One region of the Streptomyces akebiae genome, then DNA from elsewhere that is predicted to be linked to it. Evidence: riboswitches for the same ligand, from Rfam matches in the RefSeq annotation. Region 1 holds a riboswitch; each other region holds the start of a gene.
What was found. Region 1 has a riboswitch for cobalamin ahead of cobN (cobaltochelatase subunit CobN). Riboswitches for the same ligand answer to the same signal wherever they lie in the genome.
Positions count from the first base shown of each region.

Region 2: another riboswitch for cobalamin. It lies ahead of K1J60_RS14665 (ribonucleoside-diphosphate reductase subunit alpha); the one in region 1 lies ahead of cobN (cobaltochelatase subunit CobN).
Region 3: another riboswitch for cobalamin. It lies ahead of K1J60_RS34830 (cobalamin biosynthesis protein); the one in region 1 lies ahead of cobN (cobaltochelatase subunit CobN).
Region 4: another riboswitch for cobalamin. It lies ahead of K1J60_RS41900 (energy-coupling factor ABC transporter permease); the one in region 1 lies ahead of cobN (cobaltochelatase subunit CobN).

Region 1 covers NZ_CP080647.1:683,997-687,965, forward strand. The annotation lists gene cobN (cobaltochelatase subunit CobN) at 1-2,653, opposite strand, end outside; cobalamin riboswitch at 2,725-2,856, opposite strand; gene cobG (precorrin-3B synthase) at 2,922-3,969, shown strand, end outside.
Region 2 covers NZ_CP080647.1:3,440,550-3,444,518, reverse strand. The annotation lists gene K1J60_RS14665 (ribonucleoside-diphosphate reductase subunit alpha) at 1-2,079, opposite strand, end outside; cobalamin riboswitch at 2,203-2,338, opposite strand; gene K1J60_RS14660 (GNAT family N-acetyltransferase) at 2,402-2,908, opposite strand; gene K1J60_RS14655 (nucleoside hydrolase) at 2,991-3,969, opposite strand, start outside.
Region 3 covers NZ_CP080647.1:8,049,686-8,053,654, reverse strand. The annotation lists partial or broken gene K1J60_RS34850 (DUF5753 domain-containing protein) at 1-294, shown strand, start outside; gene K1J60_RS34845 (hypothetical protein) at 488-847, shown strand; gene K1J60_RS34840 (hypothetical protein) at 777-1,088, opposite strand; gene K1J60_RS46285 (DUF397 domain-containing protein) at 1,120-1,503, opposite strand; cobalamin riboswitch at 1,562-1,703, shown strand; gene K1J60_RS34830 (cobalamin biosynthesis protein) at 1,804-2,745, shown strand; gene K1J60_RS34825 (cobyric acid synthase) at 2,742-3,969, shown strand, end outside.
Region 4 covers NZ_CP080647.1:9,671,886-9,675,854, reverse strand. The annotation lists gene K1J60_RS41910 (NIPSNAP family protein) at 21-332, shown strand; gene K1J60_RS41905 (Nickel transporter NicT) at 390-1,514, opposite strand; cobalamin riboswitch at 1,780-1,962, shown strand; gene K1J60_RS41900 (energy-coupling factor ABC transporter permease) at 1,993-2,712, shown strand; gene K1J60_RS41895 (energy-coupling factor ABC transporter substrate-binding protein) at 2,709-3,245, shown strand; gene cbiQ (cobalt ECF transporter T component CbiQ) at 3,251-3,969, shown strand, end outside.

The sequences.
Region 1 (3,969 bases):
CCTCGGCCACGTCGTCGCCGGCCGTCCGCATGGCGCTGGTGCCCCACAGGGAGAGGCCGACGGAGGTGGGCCATTCGCCGTTGTCGGCGCGGTAGCGCTCCAGCAGGGAGTCGGCGAGGGCCTGACCGGTCTCCCAGGCGAGGCGGGAGGGGACGGCCTTGGGGTCGACGGAGTAGAAGTTCCGGCCGGTCGGCAGGACGTTGACCAGGCCGCGGAGCGGGGACCCCGAGGGGCCCGCCGGGACGAAGCCGCCGTTCAGGGCGTGGACGGTGTGGTCGAGTTCGGCCGTGGTCGCCGCGAGCCGGGGCACGACCTCGCGGGCGGCGAACTCCAGGACGGGGGCGGCCTGTTCGCCGTGGGCGGCGGAGACGGTCGCCGCCACGACCGTGGGCACGGCCGCCGGGTCCCAGCCCGCGTCCTCCATCGCCTGGACCAGCGCGCGGGCCTTCTCCTCGGCCTCGTCGGCGGTGGTGCGGGTGGCGGCGGACTCGTCGAGACCGAGGGCCTCGCGCAGGCCGGGCAGGGCGGTCGTGCCGCCCCAGATCTGGCGGGCGCGCAGGACGGCGAGGACCAGGTTGACGTGGTCGGCGCCGGTCGGCGGGGTGCCGAGGACGTGCAGACCGTCGCGGATCTGGGCGTCCTTGACCTCGCAGAGCCAGCCGTCGACGTGCAGCAGGAAGTCGTCGAAGCCGTCGTCCTCCGGGCGGTCCGCCAGGCCCAGGTCGTGGTCCAGCTTGGCGGCCTGGATGAGGGTCCAGATCTGGGCGCGGATCGCGGGGAGCTTCGCCGGGTCCATGGAGGAGATCTGGGCGTACTCGTCGAGGAGTTGCTCCAGGCGCGCGATGTCGCCGTAGGAGTCGGCGCGGGCCATCGGCGGCACGAGGTGGTCGACGAGGGTGGCGTGCACGCGGCGCTTGGCCTGGGTGCCCTCGCCCGGGTCGTTGACCAGGAACGGGTAGACCAGCGGGAGGTCGCCGAGGGCGGCGTCGGGGCCGCAGGCGGCGGACAGGCCCGCGTTCTTGCCGGGCAGCCATTCCAGGTTGCCGTGCTTGCCGAGGTGGATCATCGCGTCGGCGCCGAACCCGCCGTCGTCGGCGCGGGCGGCGATCCAGCGGTAGGCGGCCAGGTAGTGGTGGGAGGGCGGGAGGTCCGGGTCGTGGTAGATCGCGATCGGGTTCTCGCCGAAGCCGCGCGGCGGCTGGATGAGGATCAGCAGATTGCCGAAGCGCAGGGCCGCGAGGACGATGTCGCCCTCGGGGTTGGCGCTGCGGTCGACGAACATCTCGCCGGGCGCCGGTCCCCAGTGCTCCTCGACGGCCGAGCGCAGTTCCTCGGGGAGTTCGGCGAACCAGCGGCGGTAGTCGGCGGCCGGGATCCGGACAGGGTTGCGGGCCAGCTGCTCGTCGGTGAGCCAGTCCTGGTCGTGGCCGCCCGCCTCGATCAGCGCGCGGATCAGCTCGTCGCCGTCGCCGGAGGCCAGGCCCGGCACCTCGGCTTCCGTCCCGAAGTCGTAGCCCTCCTCGCGCAGGCGCCGCAGCAGGGCGACCGCGCTGGCGGGGGTGTCCAGGCCGACCGCGTTGCCGATGCGGGAGTGCTTGGTCGGGTAGGCGGAGAGGACGAGCGCGAGGCGCTTGTCGGCGTTGGCGATGTGGCGAAGTCGTGCGTGGCGTACGGCGATCCCGGCGACGCGGGCGGCGCGCTCGGGGTCGGCGACATAGGCCGGGAGGCCGTCCTCGTCGATCTCCTTGAAGGAGAACGGGACGGTGATCAGCCGGCCGTCGAACTCGGGGACGGCGATCTGGCTGGCCGCGTCGAGCGGGGAGACGCCCTCGTCGTTCTCCTCCCAGGCCGCGCGTGATCCGGTCAGGCACAGGGCCTGGAGGATCGGCACGTCGAGGCCGGTCAGGGCGCCCGCGTCCCAGGACTCGTCGTCGCCGCCGGCCGAGGCCTCGGCGGGCTTGGTGCCGCCGGCTGCGAGGACGGTGGTGACGACCGCGTCGGCGGCGCGCAGTTCCTCGATCAGCTCGGGCTCGGGGGCCCGCAGCGAGGCCACGTAGAGCGGGAGCGCGCGGGCACCCTGGTCCTCGATCGCCCCGCACAGGGCGTCCACGAAGGCGGTGTTGCCGCTCATGTGGTGGGCCCGGTAGTAGAGCACGGCGACGGTGGGCCCGTCGGTGTTCCTGGCCTCCCGGGACAGCGGTCCCCAGGCGGGCGCGGCCGCCGGCGCGTCGAAGCCGTGGCCGGTGAGCAGGACGGTGTCGGAGAGGAAACGGGCCAGCTGCTCCAGGTTGGCCGGGCCGCCGTGCGCGAGATAGGCGTGGGCCTCGGCGGCGATGCCGATCGGGACGGTGGAGGCGGCCATCAGCTGGGCGTCGGGCGCCTGTTCACCGGTGAGGACGACGACCGGGCGGCCGTCGGCGAGCAGCAGGTCGAGGCCGTCCTGCCAGGCCCGGATGCCGCCGAGGAGGCGTACGACGACCAGGTCGGTGCCGTCGAGGAGGGCCGGGAGGTCGTCCAGCGCGAGGCGGGAGGGGTTGGCGAAGCGGTAGGGGACCGGGCCGGCGGCCGCGCGGGCGCTGAGCAGGTCGGTGTCGGAGGTCGACAGGAGCAGGATGCGGGGCTGCGTCGAGCGCTCCCCGGACGATGGCTGCATGCGGCTGCTGGCCTTCCTCGGGGTCCGCGCCCCGGGCGGTGTCGGATCGGAGTCTCCCCTGCTCGGGCGGGCCGAGTGGTACGGGGAAGGGAGTTCCTGACTCGCCCGACCCTCCTGGGACGGGCTCACAGTGGCGGGACCGCGCCGGACTCACACCGGGCTTCCTCCCCTGTCGCCGTGGTGGCGTCGATGGACCGGATGATCCACCGAGCAGCATAGTAAGGGTCGCCTCAAAAGGGCGGAGGATACGTCCGTTGTGCCGGTGGGTATGCTCGCCGCCATGTCCACGCCTCCCCTGCGTTCATCGTCCCAGGCCACAGCGGTCACACGGGACCGTGGCGACGCCTGCCCGGGGGCGCTGCGGCTGCATGCGGCGGACGACGGGGCGCTGGCGCGGGTCCGGGTGCCCGGTGGTGTGCTGACCGTCCGCCAGGCCGAGGCGCTCGCGGAGGCGGCGCGGCGGCTCGGCGATGGTGATCTTCACCTCACTTCCCGCGGCAATGTCCAACTGCGCGGACTGGCCGACGGCTGCGGGGGCGAGCTGGCCGAGTCGCTGGACGCGGCGGGGCTGTTGCCGTCCGCCGGGCACGAGCGGGTGCGCAACATCGTGGCCTCGCCCCTGTCCGGTCTCGACGACCGCGGTCTGCGCGACGTGCGGCCCTGGCTGTCCGCCCTGGACACCGCGCTGTGCGCGAGCGAGGCGGCGCGGCGGTTGTCGGGCCGGTTCCTGTTCGCGCTCGACGACGGGCGGGGGGACGTGGCCGCGCTGGACGCCGATGTGACCGTCCGGGCGGCCGGGGGCGACAGAGCTCTGCTGAGTCTGGGGACGGCCCGCGAGAGCCTGTCGGTCCCGGGTGAGGACGCGGCCCGGGCCGCACTGACCGCCGCCGAGACGTTCCTGGAGGCGGCGCGGGAGAGCGGGGCACGGGTCTGGCGCGTGACCGAACTCCCCTTCCAGGACGAGCTGATCGGCACGGTCCGGGACCGACTTGCGGCCGTCGGCGTCGACGCCGCGATCCGGGTTCGTCCCGAGAGCGCGGCGGCCACGGCCGGAGCCGACGGCCCACCCCCCGGAGCCGTCGGCGACGCCCTGTCCGTACATGCGCCCCTCGGTCGTCTCACCCCCCTGCAGTGGCGGGAGTTGACGGCCCTCGCGTCGGCGACACCGTGCCGTGAACTGCGGCTGACCCCTTGGCGCGGGGTCGTCGTCCCCGCACCGGGCCTGCGCGGGGAGCAGGTGACCGACGCGCTCGCCCGGCTCTCGGTGACCGGTCTCGTCACCGATCCCGCCTCCCCCTGGCCGCGCGTCGGCGCCT
Region 2 (3,969 bases), 2.8 Mb from region 1:
CACCGAGCCGTTGGATTCGCGCAGCGCCTCACGGGTGCGGGCGTCCCAGACGCCCAGCTCCTTCAGGTCCTTCACCAGATACGAGTTGACCTGGAGGAACTCACCGGACAGCGTCTCGCGCTTGAACAGGTTGGACACCTGGGGCTCGATGCACTCGTACACACCGGCGATCGAGGCGATGGTGGCCGTCGGCGCGATGGCGAGGAGCAGGGAGTTGCGCAGGCCCGTCGTCGCGACGCGCTCGCGCAGGGCAGCCCAGCGCTCCGGCCAGGTGGGCTCGACACCGTAGTGGTCGGGGTGCAGCACACCGCGCGCCGTACGGGTCTTCTCCCAGGCCGGAAGCGGGCCGACCCGCTCGGCGAGGTCGGCGGAGGCCTCGTACGCGGCGAGCATGACGCGCTCGGCGATCCGAGTGGACAGGGCCTTCGCAGCCGGGGAGTCGAAGGGCAGACGCAGCTGGAAGAAGACGTCCTGCAGGCCCATCGCGCCGAGTCCGACCGGGCGCCACCTGGCGTTGGAGCGGCCCGCCTGCTCGGTCGGGTAGAAGTTGATGTCGACGACGCGGTCGAGGAAGGTGACGGCGGTGCGGACGGTCGCGTCCAGCCGCTCCCAGTCCATGTCGCCCGTCGCCCGGTCGACGAACGCGCCCAGGTTCACCGAGCCCAGGTTGCAGACCGCCGTCTCCCCGTCGTTCGTGACCTCCAGGATCTCCGTGCAGAGGTTGGAGGAGTGGACGACGTGGCCCGGCTCGGCCGTCTGGTTCGCCGTGCGGTTGGCAGCGTCCTTGAAGGTCATCCAGCCGTTGCCGGTCTGCGCGAGGGTGCGCATCATGCGGCCGTACAGGTCACGGGCCGCGATGGTCTTCTTCGCCAGGCCCTTCGCCTCCGCCTCGCGGTACGCGGCCTCGAACTCCTCGCCCCACAGGTCGACCAGCTCGGGTACGTCTGCCGGGGAGAACAGCGACCACTGCTCGTCCGCGTTCACCCGGCGCATGAACTCGTCCGGGATCCAGTGCGCCAGGTTCAGGTTGTGCGTACGCCGGGCGTCCTCGCCGGTGTTGTCACGAAGCTCCAGGAACTCCTCGATGTCGGAGTGCCAGGTCTCCAGGTAGACCGCGGCCGCGCCCTTGCGCCGGCCGCCCTGGTTCACGGCGGCGACCGAGGCGTCCAGGGTCTTCAGGAACGGCACGATGCCGTTGGAGTGCCCGTTGGTGCCCCGGATCAGCGAACCGCGCGAGCGGATACGGGAGTACGACAGGCCGATGCCGCCGGCGTGCTTCGAGAGGCGGGCCACCTGGTGGTAGCGGTCGTAGATGGAGTCCAGCTCGTCCAGCGGGGAGTCGAGGAGGTAGCAGGACGACATCTGGGGGTGTCGCGTACCGGAGTTGAAGAGGGTGGGGGAGGAGGGGAGGTAGTCGAGGCGGCTCATGAGCCCGTAGAGCGCGGCGACTTCGTCGAGGGCACGGATGCCCGCCTCCGCATCGGCACCCGTGTCCTCGGCGAGGCCGACGGCGACCCGCAGCATGAAGTGCTGGGGCGTCTCGACGACCTTGCGGGTGAGGGGGTGCCGGAGCAGATAGCGGCTGTGCAGGGTGCGCAGGCCGAAGTAGCCGAAGCGGTCGTCCCCGGCCGGGTCGATCAGGGCGTCGAGGCGCTCGGCGTGGGCGCGGGTGAACTCGGCCGTGCGGTCGGCGACGAGTCCCTCCCGGTGGCCCACGGCGATGGACTCGGTGAACGTCGTGACACCCTGCGAGGCCGCCTCGGCACGGATGCCGACGGCCAACAGCCGGGCGGCCAGTTTCGAGTAGGCGGGATCCTCGGAGATGAGGCCCGCGGCCGCCTCCGTGGCCAGCTCACGCAGCTCCGCGACCATCTCGGCGGAGGACACACGCACCGACCGGCCGCGCAGCGCGGCGGCGGCGACCCGGCCGGGATCGGCGTCGGGCAGGTCGGCGGTCAGCTCGGTCAGGGTCCGCAGCAACGCGGTACCAGGACCGTCGGTCTCCGTCGTCGGGTCTGTTGAAACCGACCTGGCTGCGGCCAGGTCGGCTGACACCGGATCGGCTGGCGCGATGGTCACGTGGGGCTCTCCCTCGCTCGGCTGGGGCCCTGCAGAGGGCAGGCGGCAGCACACGAGCGCACGGGGGCGTCGCGTCCACCGGCCCATTCCACGAGGCCCGGACGTCAGGGCACCCGGACCGGACGGCCGGGCGCACTGTCGGCAGGTGTTCGGACTGAACAGGCGTGCACACATGACGACGTATGCACGCGAGTACACCGTTGCGGGACAGTTCCGGATTCACACCGGATTCCCCTGCGGCGACAGCGAGCATGAGCATACATCTAGTGTCGGGTCGCGGTGTCACCCCCACATGTTGTGTCGCCATCGGCTTCGCAGGGTGTCAGAGCGTCAACTCGTAGGTGATCAGCGTGAGGTCGAGGAGGTCGGGGAGGGGGTTCCAGTCGCGCTCAGGTGTGCGAGTGAAGCCCAGACGTCCGTAGATGCGATGGGCCGCGTGCATGCTCCGCTGGGTCGACAGCACGACGCGCGCACAGCCCTCCACGGTGCGGGCGCGCTCCAGGCAGGCCCGTACGAGTGCCTCGCCGACACCTCGCCCACGGGCCTTCGGGGAGACCGCGAGCATCCGTATCTCGGCCTCTCCCTCGCGGGCGATGTCGGCCATGGGCCCGCCCGCGGGGACGAAGGTCACTCCGCCCAGCACCTGCCCCTCCGCGACCGCCACGAGCACGTCGGCCCGGGCGGCCCGCTTCGCCACGTTCCGCAGCTCGTCGAGGTACTGGTCGCTCTCTCCGAAGTCCAGCAGTCCGTCGTCGAGGTAGGCCTGTGCGGTGATCTCGCCGAGCGTGGCGTACTCCTCGGGGGTCACCGGCCTGATCGTGATGTCCATGCGTCGCAGTGTGCACGAGGGGCGGCTTCGCACGGCGGCGGTTATCCACAGGCGCCGCCGATGGTCGGACCATCGGATCGCGTCAGGTTGCCGCCGGCCACCTGGGCAGCGTCGTCACGAAGTCCGCGCTGAAGTCGCGGGTGCCCGGTCCCAGCGCGACGCGGCCGGTGGCCTGCAGACGGGCGGTCAGGGCGGGGGACTCGGAGTAGTAGACGCGCCGGGCTGCGGTCGGCACGAACACGGTCTGGCCGCGTGTGAGCTCGCTCGCGCACTCCACGACGACGGCCCCGTCGGCGGCCTCGACGAACGCCTCGTCGCCGCAGACGCCGACGGCCAGCGGATCGTGCAGCGGGCAGGTGCCGTCTCCGCCGTGGCGGGTGTAGGCGTCCATGTAGGTGCGCATCAGCCGTGCGGCGAGGGCCGTGCCGGGTCCCGCGGCCTCCAGCGCGGCCAGGTCATCGGGGCGGAACAGCCAGCGGTGCGAGGCGTCCAGGTCGACCATGGTGAACGGGATGCCGGAGGACAGCACGATCTCGGCGGCGTCCGGGTCGGCCCAGATGTTGAACTCGGCGACCGGGGTGAAGTTGCCCGGGACCTGGGCGGCGCCGCCCATGAACACGAACTTGCGGACGCGGTGGGCGAAGTGCGGGTCCTCCAGCAGGGCGACGGCCACGTTGGTGAGGGGGCCGGTGGCGCAGACCGTCAGCTCGCCCTCGTACTCCCTCGACAGGCGCAGCAGGGCCTGGGCGGACGACTCCGTCGGGTGGGCGGCCGTCGAGTCGGGGAGGGTCTCGTCGCCGAGGCCTGCGGGGCCGTGGAAGGCGGATGCCTCGCGGTAGGGGAGGCGGGAGAGGGGGCGGCCGGCGCCTCTGTGGACCGGGACGTGGGCGTCGATGCGCAGGGCGCGGGCGAGGGCGCGGGCGTTGGTGTAGGTGGCTTCGGCGGGGAGGTTGCCGCCGGTCGAGGTGTACGCCTTGAGGTCCCACAGGTCGGTGCCGAGCAGGTACTGGAGGGCTACGGCGTCGTCGATGCCGGGGTCGCTGTCCAGGACGATCGGGGGG
Region 3 (3,969 bases), 7.4 Mb from region 1:
CAGCTGGACCACGTGAAGGCGCTGGCCGGGCGCCCCCGGATGGGCATCCGGCTGCTGCCGTTCACGGCGGGGGCGCACTTCAGCACCCTCAGCCCGTTCATCCTGCTCGGGTTCAGGGACGACGACGACCTGCTCTACCTGGAGGGCCCCAACGGCGGGCTGTCGAACCGCGAGGATCTCGATCTCACCGTCCGCCACCAGGAGTGCTTCGCGGACATCAGCGACAACGCGCACGAAGGCGACCGGATGATCGAGTTCCTCGACACGGTCCGGGAGAGCCTGGACAACGACTGAGCACCGGGCCGGGACGCCCGGCGGAATCGGGGGGAGGGCCCATGGCGGTCTTCGGTTGGCAGAGTGGTGGAGGCGGCTGACGGCGCGCCGCGCCGTTCCGGGCGACGGAGATCCGGACGGTCCTCCCCCGGCCGGCCCCCCGGGGTCCGGCGGTCCTGCCCCACTGGACGACTGCACGCTGAAGGCCTAAGCCATGCAGGAGTCGGAGTGGGCGGAGGCGCTCATCCGGGTGGAGAGTGCCCGGGTCGACGGCGAGATACGGCTCCTGTCCGCCCGTCTGTTACTGGGCACGTTCTGCGCCAGCGTCCTGCTGCTGAGCATCGCCGTGGCCGGTCGCGTCGTACCCACGACCCGGTTCGACGCCACGACACCGCTCACCACGGCGATCACCGGGGCGATCGCCGCCGCTCTGCTCACCTCGCTCGCGGCGGGCATCGGCAAGGTGCTGCGCGCCCGCGCCGATGCCGCGCGGCCCGTCGGCCTCAGCGCTCCTCCGGCCCCCGCGGGCGAGCCCCGACCAGAGCCCGGTCCAGGGCCCTCAGCCGCTCCGTGACCGGAGTGAGCCCCCACCACAGGCCCGCCCCCGTGGCGAGGAGGGCGGTCACCGCCAGCCAGACGACACCCCGCGCCTCCGTCCCCGGCACCAGCAGGGCGGCGAGAGCACCCACCCCCACGGCGAGGACCCCGGCGACCGTGCTGAAGAGCACCAGCGGCGCGGCGGCGGACAACAGCGTCCGCCGGCCCCTCGATGCCCGCTCACGCGCCGAGGCGGTTCCCTTGGTCCGATCTTCCATCGCGTGTACCTCCCGTCCCCCGAACGGTTCTTCAAGAACCGTCCGCTCCCGGGTCCACAAGCCCCGCCAGAAAACCACACCACGCGCTGTGACGGAAGGAGAGCACAGCGTTCTTCTTCGAGTTCGAGTCACGCACCAGAACCCGCCTCTCCTCGAACGACGCCTCCACGCACAGGCTGGTTTCGCCCGAATAACTGCTCCTGATCCAACTCCGCGCCGAGGGCTCCCTGTCGAACACCCTGACCTCCACCTCACAAGTCAGCGCGCCGACACGCGTCCACCGCGACGACCCGAGCGCCGTGCCCAGCCGCTGCCGCTCGTCGGCGCTCAGTCCTCGTAATGTCGTTCCCTCAAGTGTTCCCGCCCGGCGCTGTGGAGATGAGCGCAGAAAGAGCCGATTCGGGCGTCTGGCCATATTTCAGCGATGTGGGGCTGAGCACACCGCTGCGCCGCAGGTCAACAGCAAGTTGACGGGTCTTCCGGGCGCGTGGTGGACTGCCGGGGCCATGTACGACGGCAGGAGAGGAAGCCGGTGCGAGTCCGGCGCGGTCCCGCCACTGTCACCGGGGAAGAACCTCCCGGGAGCCAGGAACTCTCGCCGTCGGTCTCGTCGAACCAGGGCGTGGACACCCTGAGTGAGGACATATCGCCATGTGCGGCTGCCGCTTGAGTCCCGGTACCGGATCCTCCTCCCATCTCGCGATCGGCTGAACCGGTGCGTGCCGATCGCGTCTTCGCGTACGGCGCCACCGCCGGACTTCTCGGTGATCTGCTGCTCGGCGATCCTCGCCGGGGGCATCCGGTCGCCGCGTTCGGGCGGGCCGCCGGCGCCGTGGAGCAGGTGCTGTGGCGGGACCACCGGGGGTGGGGCGCGCTGCACACCGCCGTGTGCGCGGGTGGCGCCGTGGCGCTCGGGGCCTTGGCCTCGTCCGCCGTACGCCCGTCGCGTGCGGCCTCCGTCGCGTTGACCGCCGCCGCCACCTGGGCCGTCGTCGGGGGGACTTCGCTCGGGCGGGAGGCTCGCGCGATCGCACGGTCGCTCGACGCGGGGGACGTCGAGGGCGCGCGGGCCCGGCTGCCCCATCTGTGCGGGCGGGATCCCCAGGCGCTCGACCCGGACGGGATCGCGCGGGCGGTCGTGGAGTCCGTCGCCGAGAACACCTCCGACGCCGTGGTGGGCGCGCTCGTGTGGGGAGCCGTGGCGGGTGTGCCCGGGCTGGTGGGGTTTCGGGCCGTCAACACGTTGGACGCCATGGTCGGACACCGGTCGGAGCGGTATCGGCGGTTCGGATGGGCCTCCGCGCGGCTGGACGACATCGTGGGCTGGCCGGGGGCCCGGCTGACGGCGGTGCTGGCCGCGGCCTGCGGTGGGGATGCCCGCGGGGCGGTACGGGCCTGGCGCGCGGACGCGGGCCGGCACCCGAGTCCCAACGCGGGACCCGTGGAGGCGTCGTTCGCGGGGGCGCTCGGAGTGCGGTTGGGGGGCACGCTGTCGTACGGGGGGCGGGTCGAGCACCGGCCGGTGCTGAATGGGGAGGGGCGCGCCGTCGTCGTGGATGACATCGAGCGGACCGTCCGGTTGTCCCGGCGGGTCGGATGGCTGGCGTTGGGGATCGGTGCGGGTGTGTCGCTGCTGCGGTCGAGGAGGCAGGGATGAGTGGCGGGCTGTTGGTCGCCGGGACCACCTCCGACGCGGGGAAGAGCGTGGTCACCGCCGGAATCTGCCGGTGGCTGGTGCGGCAGGGGGTCAAGGTCGCGCCGTTCAAGGCGCAGAACATGTCGCTCAACTCCTTCGTGACGAAGGAGGGCGCCGAGATCGGGCGGGCGCAGGCCATGCAGGCGCAGGCGTGCCGGGTGGAGCCCACCGCGCTCATGAACCCCGTGCTGCTGAAGCCCGGGGGCGAACGCAGCAGTCAGGTGGTGCTGCTGGGCAAGCCCGTGGGCGAGATGAGTGCGCGCGGGTACCACGGAGGGCGGCAACAGCGGCTGCTCGGGGTCGTGTTGGACTGCCTCGCCGAGCTGCGGGGCACGTATGACGCGGTGATCTGCGAGGGGGCCGGCTCTCCGGCCGAGATCAATCTGCGGCGGACCGACATCGTCAACATGGGGATCGCCCGGAACGCCGGGCTGCCCGTGCTCGTGGTCGGCGACATCGACCGCGGCGGTGTCTTCGCGTCGTTCTTCGGGACCGTCGCGCTGCTCTCCCCCGAGGACCAGGCCCTCGTCGCCGGGTTCCTCGTCAACAAGTTCCGGGGAGACGTCTCCCTGTTGGAGCCGGGGCTCGACATGCTGCGCGGGCTCACCGGGCGGCCGACGTACGGGGTGCTGCCCTTCCGGCACGGGCTCGGGATCGACGAGGAGGACGGGCTGCGCATCTCGCTCCGGGGCACGGTCCGGGAGTCGAACGTCGCGCCGCCCGTCGGGGAGGACGTGCTGCGGGTCGCCGTGTGCGCGGTTCCGCTGATGTCCAACTTCACCGACGTGGACGCGCTCGCCGCCGAACCCGGTGTCGTGGTGCGGTTCGTGGACCGCGCCGAGGAACTGGCCGACGCCGACCTGGTCGTCGTCCCGGGGACCCGGGGCACGGTCCGGGCACTGGAGTGGCTGCGGGAGCGGGGGCTCGCCGAGGCGTTGGTGCGCAGAGCCGCCGAAGGGCGGCCGGTGCTCGGGCTGTGCGGCGGGTTCCAGATGCTCGGGGAGCACGTCGAGGACGACGTCGAGAGCCGTCGAGGACACGTCCCGGGGCTCGGGGTGCTTCCCGTCCGGGTGCGGTTCGCCCCGGAGAAGACGCTCACGCGGCCCGTCGGGGAGGCTCTCGGGGAACGGGTCGAGGGGTACGAGATCCATCACGGGGTCGCCGAGGTGCTGGGCGGTGAACCCT
Region 4 (3,969 bases), 9.0 Mb from region 1:
CCCCGGGGGACCATGGAGCCGTGATCACCATTCATCTGAAGTACGAGATCGACGCCGACAAACTTGAGGACTTCGAAGAGTACGGGCGGCGCTGGGTTCGGCTCGTCAACCGTTTCGGCGGGACGCACCACGGCTACTTCCTGCCGAGCGAGAGCGACAGCGACATCGCCTACGCCCTGTTCTCCTTTCCCAGTCTCGCCGCGTACGAGCGGTACCGCACGGACAGCATGTCCGATCCGGAGTGCCAGGACGCGTTCGCGCTGGCCCGCGACACCCGCTGCATCAAGCGGTACGAACGCCGCTTCCTCCGGCCGCTCGACGGCTTGTCCTGAGGCCGGTGGGGCGCCCGTGTGCCGTGGTGCGGGTGGGTGGTGGGTGTTCGTGGGTGTTCACCCCGCTGTCCACTTCTCCTCGATCCGCGCGAACCGCCAGACCAGCAGGGCGACCGCCCAGGTGACGAAGAAGAGGCCGACGACCACATAGCCGACGGTGTTGAGGTCGAGGCCGGAGACCCGGTCCCAGAAGAGGCCGTGCAGGTGGGCCTTCTCGGCGACGAGGCCGAGGAGTTCGACCGTGCCGATGACGAGGGCGACGGCCACGGACAGACCCGTGACGGTGAGGTTGTAGTAGACCTTGCGGACCGGCTGGGAGAACGCCCAGCCGTAGGCGAAGTTCATGAACGTGCCGTCGACGGTGTCGAGGAGCGACATTCCGGCGGCGAACAGGACGGGCAGGCACAGGATCGCGTACCAGGGCAGCCCGGAGGCGGCGCCCGAACCGGCCAGGACCAGCAGCGCGACCTCCGTCGCCGTGTCGAAGCCGAGGCCGAAGAGCAGGCCGACGGGATACATCTGCCAGGGCCTGGTGAGGGACCTCATCAACCGCCCGAGCAGGCGGTTCATCAGGCCCCGGCTGTTCAGCCGTTCCTCCAGCGCGGCCTCGTCGAAGGTGCCCGAGCGCATCTCGCGGAACACCTTCCAGATCCCCACCAGGGCCACCAGGTTGACGAGGGCGATGGCGTACAGGAACGTCCCCGAGACGGTGGTGCCGATCCAGCCGGTCACCTCGTGCAGCGCGGAGCCGTCGTCGCGGACGGGTCCGGCGAGCGTCTTGACGCCGAGGGTGAGCAGGAAGGTGAGGACGAGCACGATCGACGAGTGGCCGAGGGAGAACCAGAAGCCGACCGACAGCGGGCGTCGCCCCTCCCCCATCAGTTTGCGGGTGGTGTTGTCGATGGCGGCGATGTGGTCGGCGTCGAAGGCGTGCCGCATGCCCAGGGTGTAGGCGGTGACACCCATACCGATGCCGAAGGTCCTGCTGCCGACGCTGTAGTGCTCGGGGGCGACGATCACCACGAGGGTGAACCAGCCGACGAGGTGCAGCGCCAGGATGAAACCGGCCATCCCGCCCAGGCCGGCCCACTCCCCGCGCGTCGTCGTGGCGCGGATCCGCCGCCATGAGAGACCGCCCGTCCCGGCGGTGGCCGAGGGGGCGGTGTCGGTACCAGGAGCCATGGGGCGTGCGCCTCTTCTTCTCTGCGTGCCTCGCGTCGCGTCGCCGCGTCCGTGCGGTCGAGGTCCTCGTGCCGCGGTCGTGCGGTCGAGCCTCCTCAGCCTTGTGCGCCATGTTGGCAGCTGCAATATCGTCGCAGTAAAGCTCCCGTCTGCTTTCGGTCAGGTCCGTTCTCTCGACGTGGCGCCGGGCGTGCGCCGGGGTGTGAGCTGTCGCACGGCGCCTGCGCGCCCCTCGCCTCCGCTTGTCAGCGTCCTTATCTGGGCACTACTGTCACCACGCCTTGGTGAACGGGAAATCCGGTGTGATGCCGGTGCGGCCCTCGCCACTGTGATCGGGAAGTCCGGCTCCGGTCCTCACGGACAGCCACTGGGTCTTCGGACCCGGGAAGGCGGAGCACGGGCGGTGTCACCCGTAAGCCAGGAGACCGGCCAAGGCGCGTCAACCATCCACGAGGTGCTGGAGAGGGTCTGCTGAGCCATGCACATAGCCGAGGGTTTCCTTCCTCCGGCGCACGCGATCGCCTGGGGCGTCGCGTCCGCGCCGTTCGTCGTCCACGGAGTCAGGGCACTCACCCGTGAGGTCAGGGAGCATCCCGAGAGCACGCTGCTGCTCGGCGCCTCGGGGGCCTTCACCTTCGTTCTGTCCGCGCTGAAGCTCCCGTCGGTCACCGGGAGTTGCTCCCACCCCACCGGCACCGGCCTCGGTGCCATCCTGTTCCGGCCGCCGATCATGGCGGTGCTCGGCACCATCACCCTGCTCTTCCAGGCACTGTTGCTCGCCCACGGCGGTCTGACCACGCTCGGCGCCAACGTCTTCTCGATGGCGATCGTCGGCCCCTGGGCGGGTTACGGTGTCTACCGGCTGCTACGACGCTTCGGCGTGCCGCTGATGGTGACGGTGTTCTTCGGCGCGTTCTTCGCCGACCTGGTCACCTACTGCGTCACCAGCGTGCAGTTGGCGCTCGCCTTCCCCGACCCGAGCAGCGGCTTCCTGGGCGCGCTCGGCAAGTTCGGCTCCATCTTCGCCGTCACCCAGATCCCGCTCGCGGTCAGCGAAGGTCTGCTCACGGTGTTGGTGATGCGTCTGCTGGTGCAGTCGAGCAAGGGCGAACTGACCCGGCTCGGCGTGCTCCTGACCGGCGGGCAGAGCCGCGCCGGGGCCGGGACGGAGACCGGGAACAAGGCGGTGGCCCGATGAAGCGGAACACGAAGATCAACGCACTGCTGCTGCTCGCCGTGGCCGCACTCGCCGTCCTGCCGCTGGCCCTCGGCCTCGGCGACCACAAGGAGGAGCCCTTCACGGGCGCCGACGGCGAGGCGGAGACGGCGATCACGGAGATAGAGCCGGACTACGAGCCGTGGTTCTCCCCTCTCTACGAACCGCCGTCCGGTGAGATCGAGTCGGCACTCTTCTCCCTCCAGGCCGCCCTCGGCGCGGGGGTCCTCGCCTACTACTTCGGCATCCACCGGGGTCGACGCCAGGGCGAGGCCCGGGCCCGGGCACTGCTCGACGCGGCCGGGGAGGCCGACACGGCTCCGGCCAAGCCGGTGGACGTGGCGGTCGCGGCGTCCACGGCGAGGGCGGCGGCCACGGCGGCGGCGAGTGCCCCGGCCGCCGCGGCGGCCTCGAAGGGCGCATCCGGCGCATCCGGCGCATCCGGCGCATCCGGCGCATCCGGCGACGAAGGCTCGTCCGGTGGCTCCGGGGAGTCCTCCGCCGGGCGGGGCTGACCCGGGTGCTGCCGATCGACGCGGCGGCGCACAGCAGTCGCTGGCGCCGCCGCCATCCCGTGGACAAGGCCGTGCTCGGTCTCGGCCTCACCGTGCTGGCGATCTCCCTGCCGCCCTGGCCCGGCGCGGCTCTGGTCCTGCTGACCGCGCTCGTGGTGCTGCTGGGCCCCGCGGGCGTGCCCGGCCGTCGGCTGTGGCGGGCCTACCGGGTGCCGTTGGGCTTCTGCGTGACCGGCGCGCTGCCGCTGCTCGTTCAGGTGGGCGGGCCGGACGGGTTCGTCACCCCGGCCGTCGGCGGGCCGGTGCATGCCGGGGAGCTGTTGCTGCGCACCTCGGCCGCCTCCCTCGGCGTCCTCCTGTTCGCCTTCACCACTCCCATGTCGGACCTGCTGCCCCGGCTCGTGCGGGCCGGGGTGCCGGCGCCGGTCGTGGACGTGGCCCTCGTGACCTACCGGATGAGCTTCCTGCTCCTGGACTCCGTGCGCCGGATCCGGGAGGCGCAGGCGGCCCGGCTGGGGCACACCACCCGGGCCGCCACCTGGCGTTCCCTCGCCGGGCTCGGCGCCACCGCGTTCGTACGGGCCTTCGACCGGGCGGCGCGGCTGCAGACCGGGCTCGCCGGACGCGGGTACGACGGCACCCTGCGCGTCCTGGTGCCCGAGGCCCGGGTCTCCGTGCGCTTCACCACGGCCAGTGTCGCGCTCCTCGCGGCCCTGGTCGCCCT